Regions from separate parts of the Bacillus sp. JZ105 genome, predicted to be linked through region 2. Evidence: riboswitches for the same ligand, from Rfam matches in the RefSeq annotation. Region 2 holds a riboswitch; each other region holds the start of a gene.
What was found. A riboswitch is a leader RNA that binds a small molecule or an ion and turns the genes downstream of it on or off. The one in region 2 is predicted to bind thiamine pyrophosphate.
Positions count from the first base shown of each region.

Region 1: linked by a shared signal. The riboswitch ahead of tenA (thiaminase II) and the one ahead of thiT (energy-coupled thiamine transporter ThiT) in region 2 are both predicted to bind thiamine pyrophosphate.
Region 3: linked by a shared signal. The riboswitch ahead of tenA (thiaminase II) and the one ahead of thiT (energy-coupled thiamine transporter ThiT) in region 2 are both predicted to bind thiamine pyrophosphate.

Region 1 is NZ_CP096387.1:1,172,550-1,174,752, forward strand. Features, by position in the region: gene M1D81_RS05820 (monovalent cation:proton antiporter family protein) at 1-955, shown strand, start outside; TPP riboswitch at 1,015-1,124, shown strand; gene tenA (thiaminase II) at 1,203-1,913, shown strand; gene tenI (thiazole tautomerase TenI) at 1,888-2,203, shown strand, end outside.
Region 2 is NZ_CP096387.1:2,829,001-2,831,203, forward strand. Features, by position in the region: rRNA gene M1D81_RS14590 (16S ribosomal RNA) at 1-688, opposite strand, end outside; TPP riboswitch at 1,123-1,224, shown strand; gene thiT (energy-coupled thiamine transporter ThiT) at 1,323-1,898, shown strand; gene M1D81_RS14600 (N-acetyltransferase family protein) at 2,139-2,203, opposite strand, start outside.
Region 3 is NZ_CP096387.1:3,588,450-3,590,652, forward strand. Features, by position in the region: gene M1D81_RS18490 (ABC transporter ATP-binding protein) at 1-120, opposite strand, end outside; gene M1D81_RS18495 (ECF transporter S component) at 95-694, opposite strand; gene tenA (thiaminase II) at 691-1,377, opposite strand; TPP riboswitch at 1,465-1,568, opposite strand; partial or broken gene M1D81_RS18505 (hypothetical protein) at 1,625-2,203, opposite strand, start outside.

The DNA.
Region 1 (2,203 bases), 1.7 Mb from region 2:
GAATATATGGGCACTGTTTAAGGACCCAAGCATTATGATCATGATTCCGCTGCTGTTTATTGCGCTGCTTATAAGTAAGCTCATCCCGATTCTTTATTTGAAAAAATGGTATGACATGAAAAAGGTCATTGGCTCCGGCTTTTTATTAACTTCTACGTTATCTCTCGTCATAGCAGCTGCGACGATTGGTGAGCGGCTCGGTGTCATTGATCATAAAATGTCAGGAGCGCTGATTTTAGTTGCTGTGTTAACGAGTATTTTAACACCTGTTTGGTTTAAAGCGCTGTTTAAAAAAGAACAAGCGGCAAGCCATAAGAAGCGTGTGACCTTTATTGGAGCAAATCAACTGACCTTACCTGTCACACTTGATTTACATCAGGATGAATATGACATTCGGATTTTGCATGTGTTTCAAGAAAATAAGGAAGCGCTGCTGGCAGACTCTATCTTTGAAGTCGAATCAATTGAACAATACGACGATGAGACGCTGAGAAAGGCAGGCGTCGGCCAAGAGGATGTCCTTGTCGTCGCAACAGGCAGTGAGACGAAAAATAAGGAAATTGCTTTATTTGCAAAAGAGGAAGGAGCGAAACAAGTCATTGCAAGTGTCAATAAAGCTGAGGCAGAGCTGACATTGAAGGAAGCGGGCATTGATACGTTTTCTACTTTCCTTTCATCTAAAACGGTGCTAAGAGCTTTGATTGAAGCACCTGATGCGATTCGATTGCTAACAAATGAGGATTCTTCTTTGTATCAAATTCAAATGAACAATCATCGTTATCATAATGTCATGCTGAGGGAATTCCCTTTCACCGGTGATTTGGTATTTGTCCGCATTTTCAGAGGAGTAGACAGCTTAGTACCGCATGGTGATACGACACTTAGAAGCGGTGACCGTGTGCTTGTATCGGGCTCCCGTGAGTATGTGGCAGGTCTAAGAGCCCAATTAGAATGACAATGAACCCTTGACCAATGACCAATTCCTGATTAAGATAGAGGTACAACATCATATATTTGATCCACTAGGGGAGTCCTTTATAAGGGCTGAGATAAAAGTGTCGACTTTTAGACCCTCATTACCTGAACAGGTTCATACCTGCGTAGGGAAGTGGTGCGGTTTTTGACTATGCTTTTTACAAATTCCAAGCCACTTTCCACGCGGAAAGTGGCTTTTTTATATGGAAAAACAGGAGGAGAGGAATATGACGTTTTCAACAGAATGTAAAGAGGCTGCAGCAACATGGTGGAATGGAAGCTTTACACATCCTTTTGTCAAAGGGATTGGAGATGGCACACTTTCACTCGATCGTTTCACCTATTACGTGATGCAGGATTCGTATTATTTAACTCATTTTGCAAAGGTGCAGGCATATGGAGCGGCGATGAGTGAGGACTTACATACGACGGGCAGAATGGCGTATCATGCCCAGGGCACGTATGAAGCAGAGCTGTCGCTGCATAGGAAATTTACAGAGCTTCTGCAAATTTCTGATGAAGCCATTGAGAACTTTAAGCCTTCTCCCACTGCTTATGCGTATACCTCTCATATGTACCGATCTGTAAAAAGCGGACGGTTTGAAGAGATTTTAGCCGCATTATTACCATGTTACTGGCTCTATTATGAGGTAGGTGAAAAGCTGAAACAAACAACACCTGACCATCCGATTTACCAAGAATGGATTTTGACATATGGAGGCGATTGGTTTAAGGAACTCGTCTTCGAACAGGTGAACCGCTTTGATGAACTAGCGGAAAAAGCACCAGACCATGTACGGGCCAATATGAAAGAAAATTTTGTGATTTCAAGCTATTACGAATATCATTTTTGGGAGATGGCGTATCAAAAAGAAATGTGGCAAACAGCATGCTTAGATGGGGTTGGTGCAAATGGAACTCCACGCAGTGACAAATGATTCGCTTCCTGCGGGTGAACTGATCAAACAAATAAAAGCCATTGCGTCTGAAGTGGATTTTATTCATATTCGGGAACGGTCTAAAACAGCGAGTGAGCTTGTTGATCTCGTGAAGAATCTTCTTTTAGAAGGTGTACCGAAAGAAAAGCTCGTGATTAATGACCGAGTAGACGTTGCGCTGCTTACCAATATTCACAGGGTGCATCTCCCGAGCCACAGCTTTTCGCCAAAAGAACTGCGAAAAAAGTTTCCTCACCTTCATGCGGGAGTATCTGTCCATTCGATAGAAG
Region 2 (2,203 bases):
GTGGAATTCCACTCTCCTCTTCTGCACTCAAGTTTCCCAGTTTCCAATGACCCTCCCCGGTTGAGCCGGGGGCTTTCACATCAGACTTAAGAAACCGCCTGCGAGCCCTTTACGCCCAATAATTCCGGACAACGCTTGCCACCTACGTATTACCGCGGCTGCTGGCACGTAGTTAGCCGTGGCTTTCTGGTTAGGTACCGTCAAGGTGCGAGCAGTTACTCTCGCACTTGTTCTTCCCTAACAACAGAGCTTTACGATCCGAAAACCTTCATCACTCACGCGGCGTTGCTCCGTCAGACTTTCGTCCATTGCGGAAGATTCCCTACTGCTGCCTCCCGTAGGAGTCTGGGCCGTGTCTCAGTCCCAGTGTGGCCGATCACCCTCTCAGGTCGGCTACGCATCGTTGCCTTGGTGGGCCATTACCCCACCAACTAGCTAATGCGCCGCGGGTCCATCTGTAAGTGACAGCCGAAACCGCCTTTCATCCTTGAACCATGCGGTTCAAGGAACTATCCGGTATTAGCTCCGGTTTCCCGGAGTTATCCCAGTCTTACAGGCAGGTTACCCACGTGTTACTCACCCGTCCGCCGCTAACATCCGGGAGCAAGCTCCCTTCTGTCCGCTCGACTTGCATGTATTAGGCACGCCGCCAGCGTTCGTCCTGAGCCAGGATCAAACTCTCCGAGGTATGCAGGATGCATATCACACATGCGTTGCTACACGATGCAGTGAACTTAGCATGTGATCATTTCCTGCCTCGCCAGTTTGACTGACTACCTATAAAATATCATAGGATTTTTTATAAAAACTCGAATTAACAGGTACGTTTTGTCTTGTTTAGTTTTCAAAGATCATCTTCGCCGTCTCTCAGAGGCGACTTTATTAATATAACATTCTACCAAGATAAAGTCAACAACTTTTTTCTTAATGTTATTTATCAACCGCGCTGTTTCAGCGGCGAATACAAATATAACACCTTTTGAAAGAAGAAACAAGTATTTTTTCTAAATAATTTATTTTTCCTTATCTCTTCCTATATATTGATACAAATGCTGCTTATCTCGGGAATTGTCTATTGTTGATCCTGCAGGTCTTTAGTATATTTATAATAGAATGAAACTAAATAACCGCAGGGGGAGCTTTGTGCTGAGAGTGAACATTCGTTGTTCTGACCCTTTGAACCTGTCAGTTAATACTGAAGTAGGAATGTGGAATCACTTGAATACATATGGCGTATTCAAATCGATATGTTTTTCTATGGATAACATACTCATCCTTACATGGTCTCTCCTTGCTCAATTCATGAAAAAGGAGATTTTTTTATGCAGCAATCAAACCAATTGGTACGACTGATGGAAATCGCGATTATGACTTCACTTGCACTTGTATTAGATTACTTATCAGGTCTCTTTTTAAGAATGCCCAATGGCGGTTCTCTTGCGCTGATTATGATTCCCGTCATTCTCATGTCTATTAGATGGGGAATATCTACCGGATTTATCATCGGTGTGTTAATCGCAGGTCTTCAGCTGATGAATAGCCCGATCATCGCTACACCTGTTCAAGGATTCCTCGATTACTTCGTTGCATCTGTTGTCATTTCTTTAAGCGGTCTGTTTTCTGGACTGATCAAAAAAGCCATTCAGGATCAAAAGCGAAAACAGCAATTCTTCTATATTACCTTAGCTGTTTTTATTGCTAGTTTCTTCAGGCTGCTGACGTTCTTTATTTCTGGCGTCGTTTTCTTTTCTCAATATGCACCGAAAGGAACACCAGGATGGGTCTACTCTTTAATTTATAACAGCACATATATGGTTCCTTCATTTATTATTTGCAGTATCGTTCTTTGCATACTCATCCCAAGTGCATCTCGTTTGGTTTTTCCTCATCAAAAATAACCGGCTGATTTCAGCTGGTTATTTTTTTATGCATAATTTGCTGCTCCATGGAATCTATTAATAGTAGAAGATTTCATGCTGGAGGTACGACAATGAGCCCTTACTCCATTATGCTGTGCTGTTATATTCTCAGTCTTGCTTATTTTTTGGCAGGCTTCTATGAAGCTTTAAAAATAGCAGGCGTGAAAGGAAAAGTAGAAGCTTCACCGTTTATTTCTTACATGTTGCTTGCTGTACTCTTCACTTTTTTCTCTCATTATTACTGGAAGCTGACGATTTAATTCGCTGTACATGGTTATTCAATA
Region 3 (2,203 bases), 760 kb from region 2:
CGGTCCTAAAATAAGCACCCTTTCTCCTTTTTGTACCGTAAGGGAGATTTGATGCAAAACGGGCTTAGGCTGTTCATAAAAACGGACAGAGAGTTCATTGCACGCGAGAAATGAATTCATGCTGTTCACCTTTGTTTCGTTTTTCTTTCATGATGGCATATTGATTTAGTACACCTGTTTTGGATAGTGCGTCCACCACCACTTTCGCAAGGCAGCCGCCAAGTATCATTCCACTGATAATTTGAGTCACAAGAGTCATAAGTAAAACTTGAGGCGTGTAATAACCAAAGCCATTTGCCACGAGACTGTACGCCATCGCTCCGATAGCGGCAAAGGCACCAGACAGCATCAGTGTCCACATGCGATATCGTTTATAACCAAAAAGAGCGAAGGCGATTTCTGCCCCAAGCCCTTGGCATACACCAATCAGCAGAGCTGAAAGTCCAAAGTGGCTGCCTGTCAATAATTCCACAGCCGCGGCGGCTGTTTCCGCAATCAGAGCAGCCCCTGGCTTTTGAATGATATATGCAACGATTGGACTGGCAATGACCCATATTCCAAACATGATGTTGCCTCCTGCTGGGCCCACAAGTGCTGTAATCGGTAAGTATAGCGTGGACCATCCTAAATAGATCACACCACACGCAACGGATAAAATGACCGCAAGGACGACTTCTTTCATCTTCCATGTCATGATGAATGCACCTCCAGTTGAACTGGCCACTCTTCAATAGTAAAGGCCATTTCCCAAAACTTGTACTCGAGCTGGCAGCTTAAGATAAAGTGCTGTTTCATTTTTTCCTTTTCCTTCTCACTTGCTGCTTCCGCCAATTGATCGAGCCGCTTGCAAAGCTCACCTGTGACAGAATCAGTTAATCCTCCATAAAACGTGATCCACTCATAAAACGGATGTGACGGGTCTGGCTGCACATCTGTAAGCATTCGTTTCCCTATTTCCCAATATGTCCAAGGACATGGAAGCAGGACAGCGATGATTTCACCAAGCGTGCCCTCTTGCGCAACTTGCAGCATGTGATGAATATAGTGGTGAGCACTCGGAGCCAAAGAAGCACCTTGGAGCTCATCATATGCGACTCCTGCCACTCGGCAAAGGTTTTGATGAGGGTGCGTCTCACTATCTAGTACAAACGCAATCTGCTGATGGAAAAACGCAATATCCTCTCTGTCTGTACATCTGCTGAGTGCTGCTGCATAAATTTTAATGAATGCTTGTAAGTATTCTGCATCTTGTTTGACGTAATGAATGATCTGTTCCTTTTCCAGCTTTCCTGCTGCCAAGCCTCTGACGAACGGATGCTGATAAATGGCTTCAAATAACGGTTCTGCTTCTTTCCTTAATTGCGTAGAAAATGTCATAAAAAAAGCCTCCTCTTCTTCAGTTGAATAAATGAAAAAGCCACCCCAAATGGAGCGGCCTTCTTATCGATTCAATCATGAATAAGACAAGGTCCAGCTCCACTTCCCTCCGCTAGTACGAACTAGATCAGGTTCAAAGGGTCCAAGATTTTCTCTTGTCTCAGTCATACATGACTCCCCTAGTGGACTTTTGTCATTTAATTATCTTTACTCTACACATGTGGCGATTTGATGTCAACCGCCTTTCTTAATTCAACGTTCTGATTGTTGGCAGCTTCTCGATCCCTGCAGCATAGTAGAAATTCAGCACACTGAAGAAATCAATCGGCTTTCCTGTTTTTAAATCTACAGCTAAAATATGATCACCGTAATTTGTCATATCATCAATATCTAAGCGTCTTGGTGTTGTCTTCCCGAGTGTATCAACAAAGCTACTATGGTAGTACTGCCCGCTAGCAAACGATGATTCATGATACATAAATAAAGTCTCCACATCTAAGTAGACGAGAATGGCCTCAGAGGAACTGGCATATGGAGCGGAGCAGAATGAGTTCTCTGTTCATATTTTCCATCATATGAGAAGTAAAACACACGCTCCCATTTATAATCGGCGGTCTTTGTTTGCTTATTGTATACTTTTGTACCATTTGCGAAAACATCACCGTTTGCATACTCAGCTACAAAATATTGCAAGGTGGACGAAAGGGATACAGCCCCCGTGAAATTGGGCGGGTTTTTTGCATTCACTTGTATCGTGTAGGAGTCTCCAAATTCTCCGCCGCTTGTAATACCGAATGCATAATCACCTGCTGGTAAATTGGTCAAT